3 regions of the Streptomyces sp. NPDC101110 genome follow, and region 3 is predicted to be linked to each of the others. Evidence: predicted binding sites of a transcription regulator. Region 3 holds the regulator's gene; each other region holds the start of a gene.
What was found. Region 3 encodes HrcA, which represses chaperone genes, less so after heat shock. Its sites were predicted from a motif close to TTNGCACTCNGNNNNNCNGAGTGCNAA; they were not measured.
Positions count from the first base shown of each region.

Region 1: the regulator HrcA is predicted to act here: its motif matches at 1,141-1,167, upstream of groES (co-chaperone GroES).
Region 2: the regulator HrcA is predicted to act here: its motif matches at 1,251-1,277, upstream of groL (chaperonin GroEL).

Region 1 is NZ_JBIVZM010000001.1:314,335-316,597, forward strand. Features, by position in the region: gene ACIQU3_RS01565 (polysaccharide deacetylase family protein) at 1-351, shown strand, start outside; gene ACIQU3_RS01570 (polysaccharide deacetylase family protein) at 348-1,097, shown strand; gene groES (co-chaperone GroES) at 1,267-1,575, shown strand; gene groL (chaperonin GroEL) at 1,691-2,263, shown strand, end outside.
Region 2 is NZ_JBIVZM010000005.1:140,558-142,820, reverse strand. Features, by position in the region: gene groL (chaperonin GroEL) at 1-1,121, opposite strand, end outside; gene ACIQU3_RS13155 (cold-shock protein) at 1,457-1,660, opposite strand; gene ACIQU3_RS13150 (MoaD/ThiS family protein) at 2,107-2,263, opposite strand, start outside.
Region 3 is NZ_JBIVZM010000003.1:301,852-304,114, reverse strand. Features, by position in the region: gene dnaJ (molecular chaperone DnaJ) at 1-739, opposite strand, end outside; gene hrcA (heat-inducible transcriptional repressor HrcA) at 739-1,755, opposite strand; gene ACIQU3_RS07590 (MBL fold metallo-hydrolase) at 1,926-2,263, shown strand, end outside.

The sequences.
Region 1 (2,263 bases), on a different contig from region 3:
TCCTACCGGGCGCAGATGCGCGAGATCTGCGGCATGCAGCGCTACATGGAGAGGCGCTTCGGCACCCGCCCCACGCTCTTCCGCCCGCCCTACGGCAGCTACGACCGGGCGACCCTGCGCGCCGCCAAGGCCTGCGGGATCGCCTACGTGCCGCTGTGGAACGAGGAGGTCTTCGCCGACCACTGGGAGTACCGCGACGGGGGCCGGAAGCTGCACCCGGGCGACATCGTCCTCACGCACTTCCGGGGCCGCGACCAGTGGAAGGGCACGATGGCCGACATGGTCCGCCGCTTCCTGAACAAGGTCACGGCCCAGGGGTACACGGTCGCGCGACTGGAGGACTACCTGTGAGGCGGCCCGCCGCCGCCCTGCTGTGCGCGGCCCTGCTGACCGGCTGCGCCGGGGCTCCGGGGGAGCGGCCGGGCACCGCCGACGGCCGCGCCCGGGATCCGGCGCCCGGGGTGAGCGACCCGCGCCGGCTGCCGCCCGTCGTGGACCACGTCCCCACCCGCGAGCCCGTCGTCTTCCTCACCTACGACGACGGCGCCGAACGCGACCCCCGCTTCATCGACCTCGTCCGCGAACGGCGGCTCCCGGTCAGCATGTTCCTCACGGACAGCGTCGTAGGGCCCGGCTACGGCCACTTCGCCCGGCTGCGCGCGGTCGGCGCGTCCCTCCAGAACCACACCCTCGACCACCCCGCCCTGCGCGGCCTGCCCTACGCCGGACAGCGCGCCGAGATCTGCGGCCAGCAGCACAAACTCCGCTCCCGCTTCGGCGTCACCCCCCGGCTCCTCCGCCCGCCCTACGGCTCTTACGACACCACGACCCTGCGCGCCGCCGACGACTGCGGCATCACCGCCGTCGTCCTGTGGCGCGCGTCCCTGGGCGGCGACGGCGCACTGACGTACACCCGGGGCGCGCACGGTCTGCGGGCAGGCGACATCGTCTCGGTGCCGTCCGGCGACACCGGGTCCCCGACCCTCACGGAACGGACCGAACGCCTGCTGCGGGAGATCGGGGCACGGGGACTGCGGGTGGGGCGGCTCGAGGACCACCTGGAGGGGACGCCTGCCCGACGCGCCGTCGGCAATTAGCAGTCCGCTTGACCGAGTGCTAATCGCAGTCATAGTCTCGGCTCTGGCACTCCCCCTAGGAGAGTGCCAACACAGCGACGGGCAGGTCCGGCACCCGCGACGACGGATCCACCTGGTCGCCACCTCAGACAGTTAACCCCGTGAGATCTCCGAAGGGGGAGGTCGGATCGTGACGACCACCAGCTCCAAGGTTGCCATCAAGCCGCTCGAGGACCGCATCGTGGTCCAGCCGCTCGACGCCGAGCAGACCACCGCCTCTGGCCTGGTCATCCCGGACACCGCCAAGGAGAAGCCCCAGGAGGGCGTCGTCCTGGCCGTGGGCCCGGGCCGCTTCGAGGACGGCAACCGTCTTCCGCTCGACGTCTCCGTCGGCGACGTCGTGCTCTACAGCAAGTACGGCGGCACCGAGGTGAAGTACAACGGCGAGGAGTACCTCGTCCTCTCGGCCCGCGACGTGCTCGCGATCGTCGAGAAGTAATTCACCCAAGCACATTGCTTTGAACTGCGCCCCTGGCTCCCGCGATCGCCAATAAGCCGGGCGCCCGGGGCGCAGTGCCGTATATCCCAGATTCCGGAAGAGGGCTCACGCTCCCATGGCGAAGATCCTGAAGTTCGACGAGGACGCCCGTCGCGCCCTCGAGCGCGGCGTCAACAAGCTTGCCGACACGGTCAAGGTGACGATCGGCCCCAAGGGCCGCAACGTCGTCATCGACAAGAAGTTCGGCGCTCCCACCATCACCAACGACGGTGTGACCATCGCCCGTGAGGTCGAGGTCGAGGACCCGTACGAGAACCTCGGTGCCCAGCTGGTCAAGGAGGTGGCGACCAAGACCAACGACATCGCGGGTGACGGTACGACCACCGCGACCGTGCTCGCCCAGGCGCTCGTGCGCGAGGGCCTGAAGAACGTCGCCGCCGGTGCCTCCCCGGCCGCCCTGAAGAAGGGCATCGACGCCGCCGTCGCCGCCGTTTCCGAGGACCTGCTCGCCACGGCCCGCCCGATCGACGAGAAGTCCGACATCGCCGCCGTCGCCGCGCTGTCCGCCCAGGACCAGCAGGTCGGCGAGCTCATCGCCGAGGCGATGGACAAGGTCGGCAAGGACGGTGTCATCACCGTCGAGGAGTCCAACACCTTCGGTCTGGAGCTGGACTTCACCGAGGGCATG
Region 2 (2,263 bases), on a different contig from region 3:
ACACCGCCGGCGAGCTTCGCCAGGCGCTCCTGCAGCTTCTCGCGGTCGTAGTCCGAGTCGCTGTTCTCGATCTCGGCGCGGATCTGGTTGACGCGGCCCTGGACCTGGTCGGCCGAGCCGGCACCGTCGACGATGGTGGTCTCGTCCTTGGTGATGACGACCTTGCGGGCCTTGCCCAGCAGGTCGAGCGTGGCGTTCTCCAGCTTGAGGCCGACCTCCTCGGAGATCACCTCGCCGCCGGTGAGGATGCCGATGTCCTGCAGCATCGCCTTGCGGCGGTCGCCGAAGCCCGGGGCCTTGACGGCGACGGACTTGAAGGTGCCGCGGATCTTGTTGACGACCAGGGTCGACAGGGCCTCGCCCTCGACGTCCTCGGCAATGATCAGCAGCGGCTTGCCGGACTGCATGACCTTCTCGAGGAGCGGCAGCAGGTCCTTGACGTTGCTGATCTTCGAGTTGGCGATCAGGATGTACGGGTCGTCGAGGACGGCCTCCATACGCTCCATGTCGGTGGCGAAGTACGCCGAGATGTAGCCCTTGTCGAAGCGCATACCCTCGGTGAGCTCCAGCTCCAGACCGAAGGTCTGGGACTCCTCGACGGTGATGACGCCTTCCTTGCCGACCTTGTCCATGGCCTCGGCGATGAGCTCGCCGATCTGGGTGTCGGCGGCGGAGATGGAGGCCGTGGAGGCGATCTGCTCCTTGGTCTCGACGTCCTTCGCCTGCTCCAGCAGGGCGGCGGAGACGGCCTCGACGGCGCGCTCGATACCGCGCTTCAGGGCCATCGGGTTGGCGCCGGCGGCGACGTTGCGCAGGCCTTCCTTGACCAGGGCCTGGGCGAGAACGGTCGCGGTGGTCGTACCGTCACCGGCGACGTCGTCCGTCTTCTTGGCGACTTCCTTGACCAGCTCGGCGCCGATCTTCTCGTACGGGTCCTCGAGCTCGATCTCCTTGGCGATGGAGACACCATCGTTGGTGATCGTGGGCGCGCCCCACTTCTTCTCGAGGACGACGTTGCGGCCCTTGGGGCCGAGCGTCACCTTGACGGCGTCCGCGAGCTGGTTCATGCCGCGCTCGAGGCCGCGCCGCGCCTCCTCGTCGAACGCGATGATCTTGGCCATGTGAAGTGGTCCCTCCAGGACTGGGGGTGATTACTTCGGACCGCGCCCGCGCCCGCGACGGACGGCTCGCTCGCCTCGTGGGTTCCTTCCCCCACGTGGCCTGCGGGCCTCACCGACCCGGTCCTTACGTTGTCACTCTCACCTTCAGAGTGCTAACGCAATGATTAGCACTCGACCCCTGCGAGTGCAAGCGCCTCCCGGAGACCGGGCGGGGGCGTCAGCCACCCGCGAACACCGCCCCGCATCCTCTTCGAACAGGCCGAAGGGCCCGCACCCCGGGGGGTACGGGCCCTTCTGAGAAGACCGGTTGCTGACGCCTTGGTCGTGGTGCGCGTTCAGGCAGAGACGCGAACCATGTCGGCCTGCGGTCCCTTCTGACCCTGCGAGATCTCGAACTCGACCCGCTGACCCTCTTCAAGGGTGCGGTAGCCGTCCATCTGGATCGCGCTGTAGTGGACGAAAACATCCGCACCACCGTCGACCGCGATGAAGCCGTACCCCTTCTCCGCGTTGAACCACTTGACGGTGCCCTGAGCCATGCCTAACTCCCCTATTACTGGCCCTTGCACAGATCCACACTTCGCGGACCCGGGTCAGACCTCACCCCCCACGGTTGGGGGCGTGCGCCGGAACGCGTCGACCGCGGCTGAATGTATCTGTCCAACTGCCGTCTGCAACAGGTCAATCGGACGAGAATTCTGGACGCACAGGGTCCGGAATGTGGGGAGAATTCGCCCGAATCCAGGGCAAGTCGGGCCACGCAAAGGTAACAAAAGCCCCAAAAGACATGCACACTTTGGCTACATCTTGTCGGGCTCGAAGCGGGAATTCAGGGTTCCGATCAGTGGATCGGGATCGCGTTCCCCAACTGTACCCCGCTCAACCACGCAGAATTGCCCCCTCCGCTTCTCTCACGGAGGGGGCAATTCGATAAACTCTCAGTGACCGTCGTTACCGAAGGTAACAATCAAGCCGGTTCCCTGGTTCAGCCGCCCGCGACGGCGGGAATGATCGACACCCCGGCCCCGTCCGGCGTCGCCGTCTCCAGACCCTGCTCGAAGCGCACGTCGTCGTCGTTGACGTACACGTTGACGAACCGGCGCAGCTTGCCCTGGTCGTCGAGCACACGGGCGGCGATCCCG
Region 3 (2,263 bases):
GGTCACCGGCCGGACCGCCGCCGGGGCCGACCTCGCCCTCGCCGGCGAGCTGGATGCGCGTGCCGTTGTCGACACCGGCCGGGATCTTGACCGTGAGCGTGCGGCGGGACCGGACGCGGCCGTCGCCCGCGCACTCCGGGCACGGGGTCGGGACGACCGTGCCGAAGCCCTGGCACTGCGGGCACGGGCGGGACGTCATGACCTGGCCCAGGAAGGACCGGGTGACCTGCGAGACCTCACCGCGGCCGCGGCACATGTCACACGTCTGGGCGGAGGTGCCCGGCGCCGCGCCCTCACCGCTGCAGGTGTTGCAGACGACGGCCGTGTCGACCTGGATGTCCTTGGTCGTACCGAAGGCCGCCTCGTCGAGCTCGACCTCGATACGGATCATGGCGTCCTGGCCGCGGCGGGTGCGCGAGCGCGGTCCGCGCTGCGACGCCGTGCCGAAGAACGCGTCCATGATGTCCGAGAAGTTCCCGAAGCCACCGGCCCCGAAGCCGCCCGCGCCACCGCCGCCGGCCTGCGAGAGCGGATCGCCGCCGAGGTCGTAGACCTGCTTCTTCTGCGGGTCCGACAGCACCTCGTAAGCGGCGTTGATCTCCTTGAACCGCTCCTGGGTCTTCGGATCGGGGTTGACGTCCGGGTGCAGCTCGCGCGCGAGCCGCCGGAAGGCCTTCTTGATCTCTTCCTGCGACGCGTCGCGGCGCACGCCGAGTACGGCGTAGTAGTCCGTGGCCACTACGACTCCGCCAGGATCTGTCCGACGTACCGTGCCACTGCGCGTACCGCTCCCATCGTTCCCGGGTAGTCCATGCGGGTCGGTCCGACCACGCCGAGCTTGGCGACTGCCTCGCCGCCCGAACCGTAGCCGACCGACACGACGGACGTGGAGTTGAGTCCTTCGTGGGCGTTCTCGTGACCGATCCGTACGGTCACGCCCGGATCCTTCGCCTCGCCGAGCAGCTTGAGGAGCACGACCTGCTCCTCGAGCGCCTCCAGCACCGGCCGGATCGTGAGGGGGAAGTCATGACCGAAGCGGGTCAGATTGGCGGTGCCGCCGATCATCAGCCGCTCCTCGTTCTCCTCGACGAGCGTCTCCAGAAGCGCGGAGAGCACCGTGGAAACCGTACCCCGGTCCTCGAGCTCGAACGCCTCGGGGAGATCCTCCACCAGACTCGGCACATCCGCGAAACGGCGGTTCGCCACGCGGCTGTTGAGGCGCGCGCGCAGATCCGCGAGTGAGGCGTCGCCGAAGGGCGCCGGGCAGTCGACCACGCGCTGCTCGACCCGCCCGGTGTCCGTGATCAGCACGAGCATCACGCGCGCGGGCGCGAGGGAGAGCAGCTCCACGTGCCGCACGGTCGAACGGGTCAGCGACGGGTACTGCACGACGGCGACCTGTCGCGTGAGCTGCGCGAGCAGCCGCACCGTACGCGCCACGACATCGTCGAGGTCGACGGCGCCCTCGAGGAAGTTCTGGATCGCGCGCCGCTCGGGCGCCGTCATCGGCTTGACCCCGGCGAGCTTGTCGACGAACAGCCGGTAGCCCTTGTCGGTGGGGATGCGCCCGGCACTGGTGTGCGGCTGGGCGATGTACCCCTCGTCCTCGAGGGCCGCCATGTCGTTGCGGACGGTGGCCGGGGAGACGCCGAGGTTGTGCCGCTCGGTGAGGGCCTTGGAGCCCACCGGCTCCTCGGTGCCGACGTAGTCCTGGACGATGGCGCGCAGCACCTGAAGCCTGCGTTCACTGAGCATCGCGCACACCTCCAGATGTCTCGTCTGCTTGCCCTGCCGGTCCGGCCTGGCACTCTGCGCGTGCGAGTGCCAGCATTCCCCGGCCCAGTGTACGGCGGTGGGGTACACCCCCGGCAAGGCTGGTCGTGCGGCGCCGTGCCCCGAGCGGGGCCCACCGCTAGCGTCGCCGTATGACGGTGACTTGGGAAGACCTCGGGTGGGAGCGCGTGGCCGCGGGGGTGGGGCGGTGCCGGCTGCCGGTGTGGGACTGCACGATCGGGCTGGTCGCCGGCGAGGGGGCGGTCCTCATGATCGACGCGGGGTCGAGCCTCGCCGAGGGCGCGAAACTGGGCGCGCAGGCGCGGGCACTCACCGGTCACCGTGTGACACATCTCGCGCTGACCCACCCGCATTTCGACCATGTCTTCGGGGCCGCCGCGCTCCCGAACACCGAGGTGTTCGGCGCGGTGGGCGTGGACGCGCTGCTGTCGCGGGTGCGGGACCGTGAGGAGCTGCGCGAGGACGGGGT